4 regions of the Clostridium aromativorans genome follow, and region 3 is predicted to be linked to each of the others. Evidence: riboswitches for the same ligand, from Rfam matches in the RefSeq annotation. Region 3 holds a riboswitch; each other region holds the start of a gene.
What was found. A riboswitch is a leader RNA that binds a small molecule or an ion and turns the genes downstream of it on or off. The one in region 3 is predicted to bind S-adenosylmethionine.
Positions count from the first base shown of each region.

Region 1: it holds a riboswitch for S-adenosylmethionine, as region 3 does, so the genes downstream of both, LN736_RS13730 (trans-sulfuration enzyme family protein) here and LN736_RS00510 (YbaK/EbsC family protein) in region 3, are expected to answer to the same signal.
Region 2: it holds a riboswitch for S-adenosylmethionine, as region 3 does, so the genes downstream of both, LN736_RS04745 (ABC transporter permease) here and LN736_RS00510 (YbaK/EbsC family protein) in region 3, are expected to answer to the same signal.
Region 4: it holds a riboswitch for S-adenosylmethionine, as region 3 does, so the genes downstream of both, LN736_RS10135 (ABC transporter permease) here and LN736_RS00510 (YbaK/EbsC family protein) in region 3, are expected to answer to the same signal.

Region 1 is NZ_JAJJPB010000020.1:30,293-35,705, reverse strand. Features, by position in the region: gene ruvA (Holliday junction branch migration protein RuvA) at 1-231, opposite strand, end outside; gene LN736_RS13740 (hypothetical protein) at 368-964, opposite strand; gene LN736_RS13735 (ComEC/Rec2 family competence protein) at 1,017-1,838, opposite strand; SAM riboswitch class I at 2,034-2,138, shown strand; gene LN736_RS13730 (trans-sulfuration enzyme family protein) at 2,230-3,402, shown strand; gene LN736_RS13725 (YebC/PmpR family DNA-binding transcriptional regulator) at 3,606-4,346, opposite strand; gene LN736_RS13720 (YigZ family protein) at 4,445-5,089, opposite strand; gene pdxR (MocR-like pyridoxine biosynthesis transcription factor PdxR) at 5,147-5,413, opposite strand, start outside.
Region 2 is NZ_JAJJPB010000003.1:110,879-116,291, reverse strand. Features, by position in the region: gene LN736_RS04750 (ABC transporter ATP-binding protein) at 56-847, opposite strand; gene LN736_RS04745 (ABC transporter permease) at 863-1,666, opposite strand; SAM riboswitch class I at 2,022-2,128, opposite strand; gene LN736_RS04740 (ROK family transcriptional regulator) at 2,172-3,266, opposite strand; SAM riboswitch class I at 3,493-3,599, shown strand; gene thiS (sulfur carrier protein ThiS) at 3,738-3,953, shown strand; gene LN736_RS04730 (HesA/MoeB/ThiF family protein) at 3,943-4,764, shown strand; gene LN736_RS04725 (M67 family metallopeptidase) at 4,778-5,188, shown strand; gene LN736_RS04720 (sulfurtransferase TusA family protein) at 5,206-5,413, shown strand, end outside.
Region 3 is NZ_JAJJPB010000001.1:108,958-114,370, reverse strand. Features, by position in the region: gene LN736_RS00525 (DUF917 domain-containing protein) at 1-1,034, shown strand, start outside; gene LN736_RS00520 (YitT family protein) at 1,083-1,928, opposite strand; gene greA (transcription elongation factor GreA) at 2,354-2,818, shown strand; SAM riboswitch class I at 2,922-3,023, shown strand; gene LN736_RS00510 (YbaK/EbsC family protein) at 3,175-3,636, shown strand; gene LN736_RS00505 (flavin reductase family protein) at 3,667-4,248, opposite strand; gene LN736_RS00500 (DEAD/DEAH box helicase) at 4,403-5,413, opposite strand, start outside.
Region 4 is NZ_JAJJPB010000011.1:91,450-96,862, reverse strand. Features, by position in the region: gene LN736_RS10150 (ABC transporter permease) at 1-829, opposite strand, end outside; gene LN736_RS10145 (ABC transporter ATP-binding protein) at 862-1,722, opposite strand; gene LN736_RS10140 (ABC transporter substrate-binding protein) at 1,760-2,827, opposite strand; gene LN736_RS10135 (ABC transporter permease) at 2,886-3,680, opposite strand; SAM riboswitch class I at 3,889-3,990, opposite strand; gene LN736_RS10130 (DUF523 domain-containing protein) at 4,043-4,513, opposite strand; gene nifB (nitrogenase cofactor biosynthesis protein NifB) at 4,537-5,413, opposite strand, start outside.

The sequences.
Region 1 (5,413 bases), on a different contig from region 3:
AGTCAAAAGAAGATTGAACATGTTTATCTCCTCTTTCGTCAGAAAGCCATACAATCCTATAAAATCTTCCCTTACTATTTGCTGCAGATACAACAATATGTTTTCACCTATTTTAGGGGTGTTAGCAATAGTACTACCTGACGTATTTATTTTATAGCCTATGCCATTGTTTTCAACTATAATATAATCTCTACTCACGCCTCTATATATCCCCTTTATATACTCATACATCTAAAATTCCCCCGTAAAATATTGAAAATCATATAAATATTATAGCACATATTATACTTTATCATTTTGAATACCTCAGTTCAAGTGATAATTATATAGAACCAGGCTCCTTTACCTAAAAAAGCCTTAAAGGCTACTATTCATAGTCTTCAAGGCGTGCTTCTGCTTCTTCTCTGGTATTACACTGAAAATATTTGTCTCCCTTAGTCAAAAGTTTAATATCTTCTTCTTTCAACCTATTCGTACTTATACTTGTAATATCTCTTTTTTCATTTTCTATAAGCATATTTCCCTGTTTATCTGTTTTATATATAGCTATAAATCCATTTTTTATTCCCAATACATATTTATTAGGAGCATATTTGTCTACATTTTTTATTAACACTATTTCTCCTGCACTGAATTTTTCTACCTTATATCCTACATCCTTATAAGCTTTTTCAACTTCACTTTTCTTCTTGCCAGCTAACTTTCCTGCCAATTCCTGTTTTTCTATCTGAACTTCTCCGCTTTTATCATATTTTATCTTGAATATTACTCTGGCATCATTATCAACAACACCGTTTATGGAAGAATTCACTTTTACAGTATCATAGGAATTCTTGTTAGCTTGACTTAATTTCTTTTCCATATTTATATTTTGAAATCCCACTATACATATATAACAACTCAATCCAAAAATTAAAATAGTAAAAACAACTAAAATTGCCGTGCGAATTTTTCTTCTATCCACAATATCCCTCCTTTTCTGGATATTATAGACACTTTTATAAAAATTATACATGTTATTTCAATCTTATGCTGGTATAATTTTTACTGCAATACAATATGTCATTTTTAATGACTATATTGCCTTGATTATCTATTCTCCAAACTATTGCCCCCTTGTTTATAAGTCTGTTTTCAACTCTTTTATCCGGAGTTCCCACTCCATCACTCGTTATAATCGCCACTCTAGGTTCTACCCTATCCAAAAACCTATTCGTAGTACTTGTATTTAATCCATGATGGGGAACTTTAAGCACATCACATTTTTTAAGTTCGCCTGTTTTTAAAATATCTTCTTCTTCTGATCTCTCACAGTCTCCTGCAAATACATATTGTAATCCATTTACTTTTCCCTGCAGGACTATAGAATTATTATTTTCTACAGTTTTACTTTCACGAACCGGCCCGATTGCCTTAAGAACGCATCCATAATTTTTAATTTCCCAACCTCTTTTTATATATTCAACATCCACCCCCATTTTATTCAGCTTATCACTCATAATATTCTGGATATAGTTTCTATGATCTGGAAGATACACCTTACAAACTTTTCTGGACTGAGCTATTTTAATTATGCCTTCATAGTGATCATCGTGATAATGAGTGAGTATTATACCATCTATGCTTTTTACCTGATTTAAATCCAAATATCTTATAATTCTCCTGGTATAATAAGCAGCTCCTGTATCTATAAGATAATTTTTATCATCAGTTTTTATTAAAATACAGTCACTCTGACCAACTCCTAAAAAATGAACCTCATAATTTCCAAATTTAGCCAGAGCAACATTATCCATATACATTATAATTACAAAAATAATAGCTAATATTCGTTTCATACAAATTACTCCTCATAAATCGTCGCTATTATTATTTTTTACAATTAAAATTGTTATATTCTAAATTATAGGTGAGAAAATCTCATGACACATAGTACATATTTAAAATAGAAAAGTAAAAGTTCCTAACTCCATCAACAAAAATATTTGACAAAATTCCTATTTAGGTATACTATTAAAAAAATTAATAAATAAATCTTATCAAGAGCGGTGGAGGGACTTGGCCCTATGATGCCCGACAACCAACATTCTATTTAATGTATGGTGTTAATTCCAACAGATTATTCTGAAAGATAAGAAAAATTTTCAAGTCGTAACTTTAAAGCTGTTTTTCTTATGAAAAACAGCTTTTTTATTTTATACTATACACAATTAATAAGGAGGAAAATTTATGAGCAAAGAAACCAGCTTTATAACAAAATGCATTCACGTGGGAAATGGTATTGATAAAGAAACCAGGGCCATAAGGCGCCCAATAACCATGGCAAACTGTTACAGGCTTCCCGAAGATGCATCTTCAATCAACTGGAGTGATCCAAATCAGATATTATATACCAGAAACACCTCTGCAAATCAACTTTATCTTCAGCAAAGACTTGCCGCACTGGAAGGTGCAGAAGACTGCGTGGTCCTTGCAAGTGGTGTCGCTGCACTGGCAGGTGTGTTTTTTACTTTTCTTGACAAAAATTCACATGTGATCTGTTCAAATGTATCATACATAGCAGTTTACAGACTGTTAAACGAATATCTCCCTGAAAAATACAATATAGAGACATCCCTTGTAGATACCTCCAACCTAGAAGAAATAAAAAAGGCCATACACCCCAATACCAGGCTCATTCATGTTGAAACTCCAGGAAACCCCACCACGAGAATAAGCGACATTGAAGAAATTGCAAAAATTGCGAAATCCGCAGGAGCTCTACTTAGTGTTGACAGTACATTTGCCTCTCCATACCTGCAGCGCCCTCTTGAACTGGGAGCAGATCTTGTTATACACAGCTTGACCAAATATATAAATGGACATGGTGATGCCATGGGTGGAGCAGTGCTGGGCAAAAAAGATCTCATAGACAAAATTAAAGCCCAGGCTATGGTGAATCTGGGGGGAACTATAAGTCCTTTTAATGCATGGCTTATAATGAGAGGTGTTGTGACACTTCCCCTGCGTATGGAGCAACACAGCCATACCGCTCTCAAAGTCGCCCAATATCTGGAATCAAATCCTTCAGTGAAGTTCGTGGCATATCCGGGTCTTGAAAGCCATCCGCAGCATGAAATTGCCAAAAAACAGATGAAGCTCTACTCAGGAATTATAGCTTTTGCACTTAAAGCAGATGCGGAAACCCATAATAAATTTATAAATTCACTTGAGCTCATCGTTCCGGCAGTTTCCCTGGGACATGACGAGAGCCTGATTGTATACACTGGAGCAAGTGATGAAAGGATCAATTTCTATCCAGAAAATTTCAGAGATGGATACATAAGATTCAGTGTAGGACTTGAAAGTGCGGAAGACATCATTGAAGACTTAAAACAAGCATTGCAAAAATGCGGATTATAATAATACAATGCTTTCAAACTGGGGGATAATCCCCCTAGTTTTTATCCGAACGCTACCATTGCTGGCTACTCCCAACTTCTCAAAATGGGACATAAGCACTGCTGTGCGCCTGAATAAGGCAAAACGTATTATTTAACAATAAAAACCACTTTTGATATGAATATTATATATATATCCATATCAAAGATGGTTCATATGGTCCTTTACCCTTCAAATTCTTCAGGAAAATCAGCATTGTGATAAACATCCTGAACATCATCATCGTCTTCAAGTTTATCTATTAATCTCTGAACTTTTTCAGCAGTTTCCATATCAACAGAGATAGTATTATCCGGTATCATAGTAATTTCTGCTGACAAAAAATCAAGTCCATTTCCCTCAAGATTTTCTCTGACTTTCCCAAACTCCTCTACAGAAGTAATTATTTCAAAAACTTCCTCCTGGGCATCAAAATCCTCTGCACCGGCATCCAGGGCTTTCATCATGACATCATCTTCATCAATGTCATCTTTTTTCTCTATAATAATCTGACCTTTAGTTTGAAACATCCAGGACACACATCCATTAGCTCCTAGATTTCCACCGTGTCTTGAAAATGCAGCCCTTACACTGCTTGCCGTTCTATTTTTATTGTCAGTTAATGCTTTTACTATCACAGCAACCCCTCCAGGTCCATATCCTTCATAAACTATTTCCTCATAGCTTACCCCTTCCATTTCTCCGGCGCCTTTTTTGATTGCCCTGTTTACTGTATCCTGGGGCATATTATTTGCCTTAGCTTTTGCTATGACATCTCTTAATTTTGCATTGCTATCTGGACTTGAACCACCGGTTTTAGCCGCAATAGCCAATTCCTTTCCTATCTTAGTAAATATCTTACCTTTTTTCGCATCTGCCTTACCCTTTTTTGCCTGTATATTATGCCATTTTGAATGTCCTGACATATAAATTTCCTCCTAACTTACAGTTTATAACTATTTAATATTGATCATGCAAATTGTATTATATCATATAAAAGCAGATCACTACAAATATAAACGCATTATTCTTTAATCAGGTTATTATCAACTTTAAAATAAAATTCTTCATCTCCAACTATAAGTTCACATTTTCCATTGGTTACATCTATTATCTCATTTATCAGCAAATCAACATTTTCTAGAATACAATTTATTGACAACTGAACTTTGTCAGCATATTCAATATTCTCTATAGGAATAGACTTTTGTTCAAAAAAATGCTGCAATTTCCCCAAATCCTCGTAATTTATAGATATATCTATAGGTGAACCTTTTACTCTTTCCACTATCTTTGCACTGTCAATAGATAATACAGCAGATTTAGAATAAGCTTTTGCCAGCCCGCCTTTACCTAGAAGTATTCCCCCAAAATATCTTGTTACCACTGTGACAATATCTGTCAGCTTCTTTTTTTTAATCACTTCCAGGATAGGTATTCCTGCAGTTCCTTGAGGTTCTCTATCATCACTGTATCTTTGAATATTCATTTTTTCTCCAATTACATATGCATACACATTATGTGATGCTTTAGGATTTTGTTCTTTCACCCTATTTATGAATCTTCTAGCATCACCTTCAGTATATACTCTCTTTACACTCCCTATAAATATGGACTTTTTTTCCTCAAATCTCGAACCAGCTTGATTTTTTACTGTAAAATATCCCATATTACCCCGCCTTTCAAAACATCCCTCATAAATTATTTCTTAAAAATATATAATAAACTATATAGTCATAAGACTATTTAATATTTGAATTCCTCTTTTTATATTTTCTTTGCTAACATGTGAAAATCCAATTTTAAAATATTTCTTACCTTCCGAAGGATTCTTATAATATAATGAACCCGGAGTAATTAACACTCCCCTACGTTTTGCCTCTTTAAAAAGACTTATGGAATCTATTTCAATACTATCTTTAATTTTTAGATAAAAGTGCAGTCCCCCTCCTGGCTTTGTAAAGTCTACCTTATCATTTAGGTATTTAACTAT
Region 2 (5,413 bases), on a different contig from region 3:
TATTCCAAATAAATATATTAGCTAATTTACTTCTCTCTCCCATTATATTTTAAATCTACATACTACATGAAAATGGATTATCAACTTTCGTAAAAAACTCATCATATATTTCACTTTTAATCTGCGTAAAATCATAATTACCTCTATCCCTAGGTCTCGTCAAATTTACATGTATTATTTTTTTAATTTTTCCAGGCCTCTTTGATAATACTACAACCCTATCTCCAAGATAAATTGCTTCATCTATATCATGGGTTACAAGTATCATGGTTGTATTTTCCTTTTCCCATATTTTTAGAATCTCCTGTTGCATATTAATACGTGTCATAGCATCAAGCGCTCCAAATGGTTCGTCAAGCAATAGCAGTTTTGGTTTATTTATAAGTGCCCTTGCAATACTTATTCTTTGTTTCATCCCTCCTGAAAGCTGATTTGGATATGATCTTGCAAAGCCAGTCAGTTCGACTAATTCAAGTTGTTTATAAACTAATTCTCTTTTTTCTTCACTCGACATTTTCTCACTTATCCCAAATTCTACATTTTTTTCTACTGTAAGCCATGGAAAAAGTCTTGCTTCCTGAAATACCATTCCCCTATCTATTCCTGGTCCATTAACAGGTTTACCATAAGAAAAAATAGCTCCGCTATAATCTTTATCCAATCCGACTATTATTCTCAGCAACGTGCTTTTTCCACATCCACTTGCTCCTACAATACTTAAAAATTCTCCTTTTTTGACTGACAGGTTTATATCTTCTAACACATTAAGGTTTCCGCCATCTAATTTGAAATTTTTATTTAAATTTTTTATCTCAATAGCATTACAATTTTCTTGTTTATTCAAAATATTTATACTCCCTTCCTAATTTCCATTATTAACATCCCATTTTACAATTACATACTGTAATTTTTTTATGAAATAATCTATCAAAAATCCAATTACCCCTATTGAGAAAACTCCAACCAGCATTACATCAGGCTGTGATAACTCCCTTGCATAAGATATTGCATAGCCTATTCCAGAAGTAGCAGCTATTATTTCTGCTGTAATAACACTCATCCATGCACTTCCGATTCCGATGCGAAGTCCTGTAAAAATTGACGGAAGTGCAGAAGGAAAAACTATCTTTATTAGTTTTTCAAATTCATTTTTTTCCAATATTTCGGAAATCTCTAAATATTTTTTATCAGTACTTTTTATACCATAAATTGTATTTATTAATATTGGCCAAAAGCTGCCAATTACTATTACAGTTATTTTAGATGCCTCATCAATACCCATCCACAAAATAAGAACTGGTACCCATGCAACAATAGGAATTGGTCTTAAAAATTGTATCAGTAAATCTATGGCTCTCTCTGCTATTCTAAATAACCCAATAAATATTCCAAAAATTATTCCTAAGGCTGCACCTATACAATATCCTTTTATAACTCTAACTACACTTACATATAAATTTCTAAGAAGTTCTCCACTTTTAATCATGTCAATCAAAGTTAAGAATATTTTGGATGGAGAAGGAAGAACTGACTGTTTAATCAACCCCTTACTACTTAACACCTGCCATAATATCAATAACATTACTGGGACTATCAATGCAATAATTACATTCCCTAAAATTTTTAATTCTTTATAAGAGTTAATTTTTATATTTGCTGCCTTCATCTTTATTTTCTCCTTATAATTCAACTCATATTATTTTAAATATGTAAACATTGAAATTGTCATAATTTAGAATCACTACAGAATTCAATTCATTTATTTACACCCTTTTTACTATTTTGGTAAAAAGTATTTGAAATTTCTCTATTCTATATTTTAAATCTTCATATCACATCCTAACCTCCATTTATTTTATCAAGTAGATACACTAATACACAATAAAAGGCCAAGTATAACTTACTAAGTAGAGATTATATAATCCATCTCTATAATAAGTTCAACTTGACCTCTAGTTTTTCTAGTCAGTCCAATAAAAAAACTTCCTGTGGAGAAACCACAGGAAGTCATATCCTCTTGTCTCTCATCTTTCAGGGTATACCTGCTGGAATTAGCACCATTGAATACAAAATCTATTCAGGTTGCCGGATATCATAGGGCCAGTCCCTCCATCACTCTTGATAAGAAGTTATTCATTATTCATTTTTAATTTACGTATATGATATAACTTTTAAAATACTTTGTCAACAACAATTTTTTTATATTTTGAATTTTTATTATCAATACACCTTTCAAGAAAAAGAGCCGCTGCACCTACTGAAACCGAGTCTTCTTTAAAATATCCGTATCTTTTTACGGATACTCTTTCAGGAATATATTTTATACAGGTTTCATAAAACGTATCAAAATCAATCAGAAATCCGCTTAATACAATACATTCAATGTTCAATAAATTTGTATAGGATTCAATGCTTTTTCCCAGTTTTGATGCGGCATCTAAAATAAATTTTTCAGATGTTCCACAATTTTTCATACTCCTTGAATACACTTCATTAAAATCAATATAACCATAAATGTTTTCAATCATATGTTCAAAGGCATACTCATTATCTCCGGATGATCTCATAATCCTCCCCTGTATGACTGCCGCCTGCTTCAGTCTAGCACCACAATCAAAATAAGCCATATTTTCAAAATTCCTTCCTGCTCCATAAAAATACTCCGCAGTAACAGCTGAGTCTGCACAATTACCGCTGGTTACACTGCACCCCAACTTTTCTTCAAGTATTCTACTTATGCGCTCATTATCCCAAAACCCCGTTTCAACTGCAAGCCCAATTCCCACAAGCTGGAGAAGTTTTAGATTTAATTCCTCATAGGCACTCTTTATAATATAGAGAATTTCTTCTATGACTTCATCACAAGAATTGCAATAATCGATATAAAAGCCCTTTTTATAAAAAATTTCCATTCTCAAGTTCACTATAGATACCTGCACATGAGTGCTGCATATACTTATGCCCATAATATAAAACCTGCACACATTTACATCATACAGCACAGGTTTCCTTCCGCCTGTAGATTCGCCCATACATTTTTGAACCAAAATGGATTTTTTTTCAAGTGGGTTCATAACTCGATTCAGCGTAGTCAATTTCATACCTGTTTTAAATAAGATTTCATTCTTGGTCATAACACCATTTTTTTGTATTAAATTGAATATTTCTTTTTCTTCTGAAGCTAGATCTCTAAATAATCTGTAATTGTCTATCATAACATCATACCTTTTATCATTATTGTATACTTTAGTCAATGTACAATTCACATTTTACAATGCACAATTATGAAGATTTTCGGATAAATCGAAAATCTACCAAAATTGAATTCTTAATTCTTATTGAGAAAAGTATTCTTTGCAATCAAACTCTTTCTGCATCTAAGAACCTAATAAAAATATAGTACGAAAGGGAGGTAGGTGTCAATACGACAAAAATAAATTTATTGACAAATTTATTTTAAATGTGTTAGTATTTAATAAATTAAACATTGAATTCTTATCAAGAGAGGCAGAGGGACTGGCCCTATGATGCCCGGCAACCCGATTATTTTCAAAGGTGCCAATTCCAGCGGGTTATATAATTTGCCTGAAAGATGAGAAAATTAATTATAAAAATGACTTTCTTGTAAATTATAACAGGAAAGTTTTTTATTTTGTCACAGTTTAAATTAAGTGTAAATTCTTTTTTCCAAAATGGTTAGAAGATAAAAATGTTAAATGAACAACGAGGAGGGTATCATGAAAGTAACAATTAATGGTAAAATTAAAGATATAAAGGAGGGAGTCACTGTAACAAAAATTTTAAAAATAGAAAATGTAGAAATGCCAGACATGGTTTCTGTTCAGTTAAATGACGAATTCATAGATAGAGCCAATTTTAACAGCACCGTTCTAAAAGAAAATGACAAAATTGATTTTCTATACTTCATGGGGGGTGGAAATAGTGGATTTTAGTGAGGATCAGATAGAAAGGTATTCAAGACACATTATCCTGTCCGAAGTAGGTGTGGAAGGTCAGGAAAAACTTTTAAACTCCAAAATCCTCATTATAGGTACGGGCGGTCTGGGAGCACCTGCTGCCATGTATCTGGCTGCTGCAGGGATAGGAACTATAGGCCTTGTAGATGGAGACATAGTGGATCTTTCAAACCTTCAAAGACAGATAATCCATCGCACAAAGGACGTGGGAAAGGCTAAAGTTCAGTCCGGAAAAGAAACCATAAATGAATTGAATCCAGACGTAAATGTAATAACTTATAGGGAACTTGTAGACTCCAGCAATATCTTGGATATCATAAAGGACCAGGACTATGATTTTATAATAGACGGTACAGATAATTTTCCCGCCAAATTTTTAATAAACGATGCCTGTGTAATTTCCAAAAAACCATTTTCACATGGAGGAATAATAAGATTTCAAGGGCAGCTCACAACTTATATACCTGACAACGGTACTCCCTGCTACAGATGTATTTTTCAATCACCACCTCCTGCAGGTGTTGTACCAACCTGCAAGGAAGCAGGTGTTCTAGGTGTAATGGGAGGAATTATAGGATCACTTCAGGCAACAGAAGCCCTCAAGTATATACTTAAAATCGGCAGTACCCTTGCAGGATATCTTTTGACTTACAACGCAATGACAATGGAATTCAGAAAAATAAAGGTATCCAAGAACAAGAACTGCGGCATATGCGGTGAGCACCCTACAATAAAAAAGCTGATAGACTATGAACAGACAGCCTGTGATCTCAAAACAGCAAATTAAGCAGGTGATATTTATGATATATATAGACAAATTGCAATATGAAAAAATTTTAAAACAGGCCAGGGATGAATTTCCCGATGAATGCTGTGGTTATCTTGGAGGACTGGATTCTGGAAAAGATATTTTTATTAAAAAAATATACTCCTTGACCAATACAGATCACAGCAGCGAACATTTTTCCATGGATCCTGCCGAACAATTCAAAGCTGTAAAGCTCATGAGAAGTGAAAAATTTAATATGATTGGCAATTATCATTCTCATCCTTATTCACCTTCCAGGCCATCTGAAGAGGATAAAAGGCTTGCTTTTGATGACAAAATATTGTACGGAATTTTATCTCTTGAAAAAAAGAAACCAGTATTTAATTTGTTTAAAATCGACAAAGACAAAAATGTTGAAAAGCTTGAGTATGAAATAGTTTAAAAAAGGAGTGAGATATTATGATAAATATAAGTGAAGATCATTATAAATCCATAGAAGACATAAAAGAAAAATCACAGCAGTATTTAAACAATGCAATAGATCCTGTGAGATTTAAAGCTTTTAGGGTTTCCATGGGTGTATACGAGCAGAGAAAAAAGGAAACCTACATGGTGAGAACTAGAATACCCGGAGGAGTCATAACTTTAGAACAATTCAAACGTATAA
Region 3 (5,413 bases):
AAAATGGAATAAAATTGGTAGAAGGTTCTTTTAATGAAGGATATCAATTTTATCTCGCAGGTTTAAGTGAAATAGAAGATGAGGTCCTGGTAGGAACTCCATATGGATGTGGTTCTATAAGCCCTCTTTCTGAGGATCAGGTAGAAAAATATAAAAATATGTACAAAATAAAATATACTGCAGAAATGGCTGCTGTCAATGCAATAGAAGAATATTTGGGAGAGGACTTATATGGAGTAGTTACAACGGAGCTCGGCGGCGGCAATATGGCATCTGCACTGGACGTGGCAGCTAGAACCGGAAAGCCCATAATAGATGCGGATCCTGCGGGAAGAAGTGTTCCCTGCCTTCAACACTCAACTTATAATTTAAATGGGATACCTATAACTCCAATGGGTGTAGCAGACAAGCTTGGAGATTCCATGATATTTACAGAAGTTGAAAGTGACGAAAGAGCAGAAGCCCTTGCCAGGGCAGCGGCTGTTGCTAGCTTTAATCATGTTGGGGTGGTAGATCATGTTGCAAGATGGAAGGTAATTAAAAATACCCTTATCAAAAATACTGTTACAATGTGCCTGGAAGTAGGCAAAATCGCCAGAATCGCTAGGAATAAAAATATAAACTTTGCCTATGATATTGTGGAAAAATTTGATGGATTCATCATGTTTCAAGGAAAAGTCAGTAAGGTTTGTTGGGAAGATAAATCCGGATTTACTTTTGGAAATATATATATTGAAGGTAATGGAAAATATCAAAATCAAAACTTAAGAATTTGGTTTCAAAATGAAAATATAATTTCCTGGAAAAATGGAAAAGTGTTTGTAACGGTTCCAGATTCAATAAATGTAGTGGACAATGATAAAAATATGCCACTTTTGAATCCCTATGCAAAAGTGGGTATGGAAGTTACGGTGTTTTCTCTAAAGGCTTTTGAGCAATGGAGAAGTAAAAGGGGACTTGAAATTTTTGGACCTGAGTTTTTTGGATATCACGTACCTTACAAAAAAGTGGAAGATATATTGTCACTAGATTAATATGTAGAAGATACCCGAAAAGTAATCTAGTTACCTTTCGGATATCTTCTACACTATATTGCTAAATCCTTCTCCTAATACCTCATTTATGTCATTTACAGTGATGAAAGCTTTATTATCTAAAAGTCTTATATAATTTTTCAATTTTAAAAATTGTTTTCTATTTAAAATGGTAATTATGACTTCCTTTTTATCATCTTTATAGGCGCCTTTGGCATAATAGATGGTGGCGCTTCTCTCAAGTTCCTTTATAATAAAATTTTGTATATTCCTCCCGTGATTACTTATTATAGCAACCTGCTTATAGGAATTTAGACTTACTATAACCCTGTCTATTATTGTAGAATTTAATATTACCCCCAGTATGGCATAAAGACCTTTGTTTACCCCGAGTACTATAGTTGCAGCTATAGTTACGGTTATATCAGCTATCAGCACGGATTTGCCTATGCTTATTTTTGTATATTTGTTTATTATTTTTGCGATTATATCCGTACCTCCAGTTGAAGCGCCTAGATTAAATATTATACCCATGCCCATTCCACATATCAATATGCCAAATATAAGCTGAACTAGAATATCACTGCTAAATGGCTTTATATGTGGATATATTTTTTCTAAGAAAAATATCAGTGCAGATATGGAGAAGCTGCAGAATACGGTTTTCCCGCCGAATATAGGGCCAATTATTATAATTCCTAAAGTGAATAATATAACTTCCATTCCCATCATCAACAGACCAATAGGAAGATTTGGAAACAATGTGTTTATAATTATGGCAATACCGCTTGTGCCACCGGCGGCAATGTGATTTGGAGCTAAAAAGAAATAGGTACCGAAAGCTACAAGAAATGTTCCAATCAACATGAAAAAAATATCTTTTATATTTTTCATAATAAATAACCTCCCTCCTTGTATACACTTGACTGTAAATTTATTCATTAAAAAAAGCATATAAAAATCTAAGTAAATACTCTCTCAGATTCATATGCTCTCATACATACAAAAATTGCAAATATAATTGTGTGTATGTCTTTTAAATGCCTTACTAAATATATTATATAATGGTAAATATTATTGTGTCAACATGTTTTCAATATTGATACTGATAGGTATAATTATGTTGATTTTAAGAATCATCTATAAAAGGCTGGCCTGAATTTTACTAGACTGTCTGGAACTTGGGTTGTATTATTTAATTAGTAATATTATAATAAAATAGTAAGGCAAATGAGCACGTAAAAAAACAGCGAATCCATGAAAAATAGCTGGTTTTTTGATTACATTATGGAAAATTTAGAATAGTAGGTGAATTATTTATGCAAGATGTAATTTTGACAGAATCAGGCAAAAAAAAACTTGAACAGGAATTGGAATATTTAAAGACGGTTAAAAGGGTGGAAATAAAAGCTGCCTTGAAATCTGCTCGTGCACAGGGGGATCTTAGCGAAAATGCCGATTACAGTGCAGCTAAAGATGATCAATCTATGACTGAAACTAGAATACAGGAACTGGAAAGTCAACTTAAAAATGCTGTAATAATAGAGAGTTCACAGGATGAAGATGTGTTCGATATAAATAAAACGGCAGAAGTAAAATTTTGTGATATAGATGAAGTTGAACAGGTTACTCTTGTAAGTTCAGTAGAATCAGATGTGAAAAAGATGAAAATAAGTATAGAATCACCTCTGGGTAAAGCCTTATTTAGGATGAAAGTGGGGGAAAGGGCGACGGTTGCATCTCCAGATGGAAATTATGATGTGGAAATAGAAAAGATTTTATAAATATTTCGCTGGATATTTTATCTAGCGAAATATTTTTTTACAAAAACATGAGTTGACAAACAAATGATAGTCTGGTATCCTGTATTTAAAATTAATATTAAAATTCTTATCGCGAGAGACTGAGGGACTGGCCCCATGATGTCCGGCAACCTAAAATTATATTTTAAGGTGCTAATTCCAGCAGGTGATACCTGGAAGATAAGATATATGAGTATGTAAATCTCCTTATAGCTTATCTATAAGGAGATTTTTTATCTGAAGGCTATCTTTTCTTGATTCACAGTTTACAATGTATAATCATGGATGTCATTTCTTGAACTTAAGAATTATTTGATAAAAAATTGGAGGAATTGAAGATGAGTGTAGAAAGTGTAGTTAATTATTTTTTAGATAGGGGAATGGAAAATCCAGTATTCAAACTTCCTGATAGTGGTGCTACTGTTCAGCAGGCTGCAGAAACCATACATACGGAGCCAAAATATATAGCAAAGACGTTGGCATTTAAAGTTAAAGATGATGATATATTAATAGTTATGAGAGGGGATTTAAGAGTTAGTAATAAAAAATACAAAAAGTTTTTTAAAACTAAGGCTAAAATGCTGAGTCATGATGAGGTGCTGGAAGATACAGGTCATCCTGTGGGAGGACTGTGTCCTTTTGGATTGAAAAACCCTATTAAAGTATATTTGGATAAATCTATAAGGGATTTTGAATATGTATACCCTGCTGCTGGATCTAAAGAGTTTGCCCTTAAAATAAAACCAGAGGTAATTGGCAATTTGGTAAATGGACAGTGGATAGATGTTTGTGAGAGCTAGTTAATACTGTAAATGATCAAATAAAAGCCCTTATCTTGGGGCTTTATTTCTTCTCTTGATTGAATATCCAAAGTGGCCAAGAGGTTTTGAATTTAGGCTGTAGTATTCTCCATGGCTGTAACAGATAAGGTTCGCTTTTTCGAAATGTATTTTATTGTTTAAATCAAGCAGATTTTTATCCACTTTTACGTTTGAAATTTCCAGCAAAAATAGATCGTGAGTTCCAAGAGGTGTAATTGACAGCAATTTGCACTCCAGGGCTACTGGAGATCTTTCAAGAGATGGAGTGGAGATGGATATGCCTTTGTTAAGTTTAAGATTAAAATGTTTGATTTTATCTTCCTTTTTTCCAGAAACAACTCCACAATAATCTACAATTGTAGTCATATCTTTTGTAGGAAGATTTATAGAACATTGTCCACTTTCTTTAATGTATTTATGAGAAAGCCTTTCAGGTCTTATTCCCATGGCGACAATGGGTTTTTTAGTACATACAGTGCTTACCCATCCCACTGTAAAAATATTTAATTTATTGGATATGCTTTTGGAAACCACAAGGACCACTGGAGTTGGGTTTAACATTGCACTGCCTTTAAAATTTAATTTATTCATATGGGTTCCTCCAACTTATTTTATACATTTTGAGTTAAAATTCTATTTTTGATGTTGTTGTTGTCAATATTGGATAAAAGTCCTAAAAGAAACCATAGGGATATATTTCATGATATTTACAGGGTTTCACATGGCTCTTATAGGACAAATTAATTTAACGATGGGATTTTTTATTTTTTGCCAGTTCTACAGAAACTCTTCTGCCTTGAAGCTTTTTACCATTGGATTTTTTAAGTATGATGTTTCCAACTCTTTCGGGAACGCTTATAAAGGTAAATTTGTTTAGTATGTCTATATCTCCTATTTCATAGGCCTCCACTGAAGAGGTTTCAGCTATGAATTTCAACAGCTTTCTTGGAGTTATATTATCCATTCTTCCTATGGAAAAAAATAATCTCATATTTTCCTCTTCTATGTTTATGGAATTCTCCTTATAATTAAAACTCAATTCCTTTTCGAAAATTATCTTCATAAGGGCAGCAGCCACATCCACCAAATTGTATTCTTCATCCAATTCCATTGCTACTGGAACAAAATTTTTATAATTGTTTTCCGATATAACATCTCTTATCTTTTTTTCTATATTTTTATATTTAGCTTCAAATATATCATCTACTGTAGGAATTTCTTTTCTCTTTATTTTGCTTTTAGTGAATTTTTCTATCTGCTTTAACAGCATATATTCTTTGGGAGTTACCAGAGAATAGGCAATTCCCTCTTTATTGGCTCTTCCAGTCCTTCCTATTCTGTGTACGTAGGATTCGGTGTCCTGGGGAAGATCATAATTTATTACATGGGATACATTTTCAACATCTATTCCCCTGGCAGCTACGTCAGTGGCAACTAAAAAGTCCAGGGAGGAATCTTTGAATTTTCTAAGTGTGTTCAACCTCTGATTTTGCCCCATGTCTCCGTGCATACCTTCTACATTGTATCCTCTTGACTGGAGGCCTTCTACTAATTCATCTACGCCGCGTTTAGTTCTGCAAAATATGATAGCACTGGAGGGTTCATCTACATCTAAAATTCTACATAGAGATTCGAACCTATCTTTGTTTTTTATTTCATAGTAATACTGTTTTGTTTTTTCAACAGTTAACGTGTTTTTAGCTATTTCTATATATTTTGTATCGCTTTTCATGTATTTTGAGGCTAATTTTCTTAT
Region 4 (5,413 bases), on a different contig from region 3:
TAAATCTAGTTACGCTTTTCTTCCATCTGGCAAAACTAAAGACATGTGTTGAATCCTTCCAGAAAAACAATTTATTCTGGATGTATATCAAAAATCTATTTAAAATAATTCCCAGAACTATAATGCAAACACCTGCTGCATACATTCTTGGTATTTGATTGTTCATGGCAGAATTATGGAAAAGCCATCCCACTCCTGCAGTAGCACCTATCATCTCCGCTGCTATAAGCATAAAAAACGACATTTCAACTCCTATTCTAAGTCCTAAAAATATGGAAGGCGCTGCTCCCGGCACAATCACCTTTTTAAGCATCTCGGATTTGGACACATTCATGGACAATGCAGTTTTAATGAGAATAGGATCCACTCTCCTTACTCCCGATATGGTATTGTACAAAACAGGCCACAGACACACCCACGCCACCACTGCTAATTTTGCCGCTTCCCCTATGCCAAAAAACAATATAAATACAGGCATCAGTGAAAATGGGTTCACCTGAGAAAATATTCTAAAAAGTGGATCCAGTATATCCGCTGCCCGAGTCAGCCATCCTCCCAGTAGAAATCCAAGAGGTATTGCAATGACAGCTGCTATAATAAGTCCTATAAGTACCCTCCAAAGACTTACAGCAACATGTACTAGCAATTCACTTTCTAGACACATCTCGTATAATTGAACCAGTACTTCTGACAATGAGGGAATAAATTGGGAGTCTAGTATGCCAATTTCAGGAAGAACCTGCCACAGAATCAAAATCACTATTACTCCAAAATATTTCAAAATATAATAATGAAGGCCATTTTTAATTTCATATATTTCCTCATGCACGGTCTTATATTACTCCCCTCAATTTAAAATCATCATACAGAAACTTCTGCCTGTCTTTTATCAGCATCTCCGTGAAGCAGTTCCCATATCCTATTCCTATTGGAATTGAATTCCTGGGAAGTTCTGATTTGAGAATTGATTCTTGGTCTAGGAAGTTTTACATTTATGATTTCCTTGATTCTTCCCGGATTAGTTGCCATAACAACCACCCTGTCTGCAAGAAAAACAGCCTCCTCTATACTGTGGGTAATAAATACAATGGTTTTATTGGTCTTCTCCCATATATTCAACAACTCTTCCTGAAGTGATTCCCTTGTCTGTGCATCCACCGCAGCAAAAGGCTCATCCATAAGCAGCACTTCAGGATCATAGGCCAGTGCTCTGGCAATAGCAACTCTCTGCTTCATTCCTCCTGAAAGTTCATGTGGATACCTGTTTTCGAATCCCTTTAGTCCCACTAAATCTATGAATTTTTCACTTATCTTTTTTCTCTCTTCTTTAGGTATCTTTTTTATCTCAAGGCCAAATTCAATATTTTTTTCTACAGTCCTCCATGGAAACAGTGCATACCCCTGCAAAATGATTCCTCTATCCAGTGCAGGTCCTGTGATCAATTTTCCATCTATATATACATTTCCAGAAGTAGGTTTTGACAATCCTGCCAGTATGTCCAGAAAGGTTGATTTCCCGCAGCCGCTGGGTCCCACCACTGTAATGAATTCGCCTTTTCTCACCTTTAAATTAAAATTATCCACTGCTATAAACTTTTCATTGCCCTGTCCATTTTGTGACCTTACATCGTAGACTTTTCTTATATTATCTACAACAATTTTATACTGCTTATCCTTCAGATTTACACTTTCCTGTTTTGACTTTTCAATTATCTTACTCATTTAAAACTCCCCTTCTATAAATTTGAGTATGATTACATTATTCTTTAACTACATAATTTGGCTGTGACCCTAAATTTCCATACTTGTCAAACTCATGAGTAACTATATCACTGACTTTCACCTTTGCATTTTTAGGAAGTGCACCGCTTGTCTTACTTCCATCTATCCACTGCTGTATATCCTTGTCCTTTATAACCCCGTCATCTGCATAATAGTGGTTGGCACTTACAGGTACTCCTATGGCATCTGATACCCATTGGTTGACTTTAGCACGTTCCTTTGGAACAGGTATGCTTTTGTTTATATACCTTTCTGCCTTTTTAACCGCCACTATAAATTTGGCAACTTCATCTGGATGCTGTTTTATAAATTTATCAGAAAAATAGTAGAGATAAGTTCCTCCGTTTTCACCAGCTATAGGTCTGCTTGTAGTCAATATATTCCCTATGCCGCTTTCCTCGATGGATTTATAAAAAGGCGGATGAACTACTGCAATTTGAATAAGTCCCTTTTTTAAAGACAATACCTGTTCTATATCCGGCATCTGAATCCACTCAATTTTATCCAGGGAGATGTTGTTTTTAGCAAATAATATATCTGACAGGAAATCTACGCAGGAATTTCTTGAATTGGCACCTACTTTTACTTTCCCTGGATACTTATTGATATCTGCCAATGTTTTTATAGGCCCGTTTTTATTACTTATCCACCACATATGCTGAAGATGGGTGTCAGTTACGCTGTCCGGAGGTTCCACAATAGATCTGGCCACCCCTTTCACCTTTGCACCTCCTTCAGCTGCAATTGCCAGATTGTTAGGATGAGCATCTCCAAAATCATTATTTCCATTTAATATTGAAGGAAGACGCTGTGCCGGTTGAGTATCTCCTGTGTACTGTATTTTTAATCCCTGTTCTTTAAAATATCCCAGCTTATCTGCCACTATAATAGGTGCAGCTGTACAATCCTTCCTGCTCCAGGTCTTAAGAACTTGAAGTTCTCCGCTTTTTTTCGTTGAAGCCTGCTTCTCTCCTCCACAGCCGGAAAAAAACGATGCTGCCAAAACTATTGAAACCACTGTTGAAATTAACCTTTTACTTTTCAATTGAAAATCCCCCCAAAATAATTAAATTTTTAAGATACAAAAGAATCCTGTTTCCACACTACAACTTTTTTTCTGCAAAACCTATGGCTTTATTTATAAATATACCCAACAGGGCAATTGTAAGCGCTGCTGCAAACAGCCTGTTAATTTGGAAATTAACTTCTGAATTGAGCACCATCCATCCAAGTCCTGCGCTTGCTCCTATCATTTCCGCAGCTATGAGCATCAAAAATGCATTACCTGCACTCATCCTGAGTCCTGAAAATATACTTGGAGCAGCTCCCGGCAAAACTACTTTCCAAAAAAGTTTTATTTTCGATGTGCCCATGTCCTGAGCTGCCTTAACCAACAGCGGATCTATAGTTTTCACTCCCGTTATAGTACTAAATAATATAGGCCATATGGACACCCAGAATATTATAGAGATCTTGGCGACTTCTCCTATTCCAAAAAGAAGTATAAAAACCGGGAACAATGAGAAAGGATTTACCTGCGCCAGAATCTGCAGCAACGGATCCAGTATTTCCTCCAGCTTTCTAAATCCTCCTGCAAGTAAAAATCCCAGAGGCACGGCTATAATTCCGGCCAACAAAAATCCCACTCCAGCTCTTAAAAGACTTACTTTTACATGAACAAGCATTTCATTTTTGAGCGTAAGACTCACAATAGTACCCACTGTTTCTGTAAAAGTAGGTATAAATTGATGATCAACTATCCCGAGTATAGGTGCAACCTGCCAGAAAACCAGAAACAGCACTACAGCTATACTTTTTCTAAAAATTTTGCTCAGTATTTTCCCTGCATTTTTTTCATGACTTTTATTTTCCAGATAAGTTTTACTATCTATATCCATTCATTATCATCCTCCTTTTTATCTAAATATTTCAAAATACAAAAAACACCAGAAGCTTACATCTAACAAGAAATAAGTCTCTAGTGTTTCTAGTCAACTCTTTTCAATATTATTATCAAATCTCAATTTTTACAAAATACATACACACTAATTTCTCCTGCAAATAAAAAACTTTCCTGCAAAGATAAAATACAAGAAAGTACTTGTTCTCTCATCTTTCAGACATATAATCTGCTGGAATTAGCACCGTTAAATAAATTTAGGTTGCCGGACGTCATAGGGCCAGTCCCTCAATCTCTCTTGATAAGAATTTTGTTTATTTTTCTATATAAGGCTAATTATATAATCTAATACACATATTGTCAAGAATTTGAGGTAATTTTTTTAATTTCTCTTTCAGCTTCATCCAGCTGATCTTCGCCAAACACTTTAATACCGTTCCTTCTCAGCAATTCAGCAGTAACACCTTGGCCTGACTTTTTAACACCCTTAAATGTACCATCAAATATATACAAGCTCCCGCAAGAAGGGCTGTCTTGTTTTAAAATAGCAACGGAAACATCATTTTCTTTTGCAAGAGAAAGAGCTTTCTGTGCTCCACTTTTATATTCATAAGTCACATCAACACCCTTGCCAGTGACTACCCTATCTCCTTTTCTTTGGGAATCCGGCCTCGGCACAGGAAGTCCTCCAGATACTTCTGGACAAATTCCTATAAGCAGCCCCTCTTTAGCCCACCTTAAAAATCGCGGATCATGACAGGCTACATCTCCATTGTCATAACGTACCTTCTCTCCAAGTAAACACGCACTCACCAAAATTTTTCCCTTCATTAAATCATAACCTCCATCTGAATCTAAGAATCGCTTGATTTATCAACCTGACTCATCAATTTTACTGCCTTTTCTATGCCCTCTTCTATAGTACTGTACATCTGAAATACCTTTATCCCCTTCTCATGAAGCCTAATTACAGGTTCGAAGCCAATACGCAGTACAAGCACTCCATTACAGTCCTCTATGCACTTTATAATACCCGATATCCTATCATCATGTCCAGTACATTCTTGTTGGCCATTACAATACCTCTCCACATCCCTTTTCTCATAAAATTTAATATTCTCATCTAATACATCATATATATAAAACTGAGATACATGCCCAAAATGTTCATCTACATAATCTCCGGAACTGCTGGCCACTGCAAATCTATAACCTCTGTTCACCTTACCTGTTTTATTGTCATCTTTATATATTTTCTCAGATTTGTCAATAGAAATTACATTTTTCTTATAATTCCTAAATTGAGCCGATACATCCTCATTCAAACTCCCTATGGCATCTGCCCTGCACTGCCTGCAGTGATACATCTGTTTTAAATAGGGCTCACATTTTTTCCTCATGCTTTTCAATTCAGATTCATCTACAGTATCCCTGTTTTCAAATACACTTCCCTTTACAGGTATAAGAGGCATTATATTTGTCATATAGGCACCACATTCCTTAACTTTTTTTACTATTTCAGGAATGTGAGCATCATTGATTCCCTTTATCATCACAATATTTACTTTGCACACAATACCTTTTTCTGTAAGATATCTAAGACCTGTAAGCTGATTGTCAAGTAGAATTTTTCCTGCCTGCGGCCCTACAAAAGTGCTTCCCCTATAGTTTATATATTTATAGATCTGTGCGTCTATTTCAGGGTCTACAGCATTTATGGTTATTGTAACG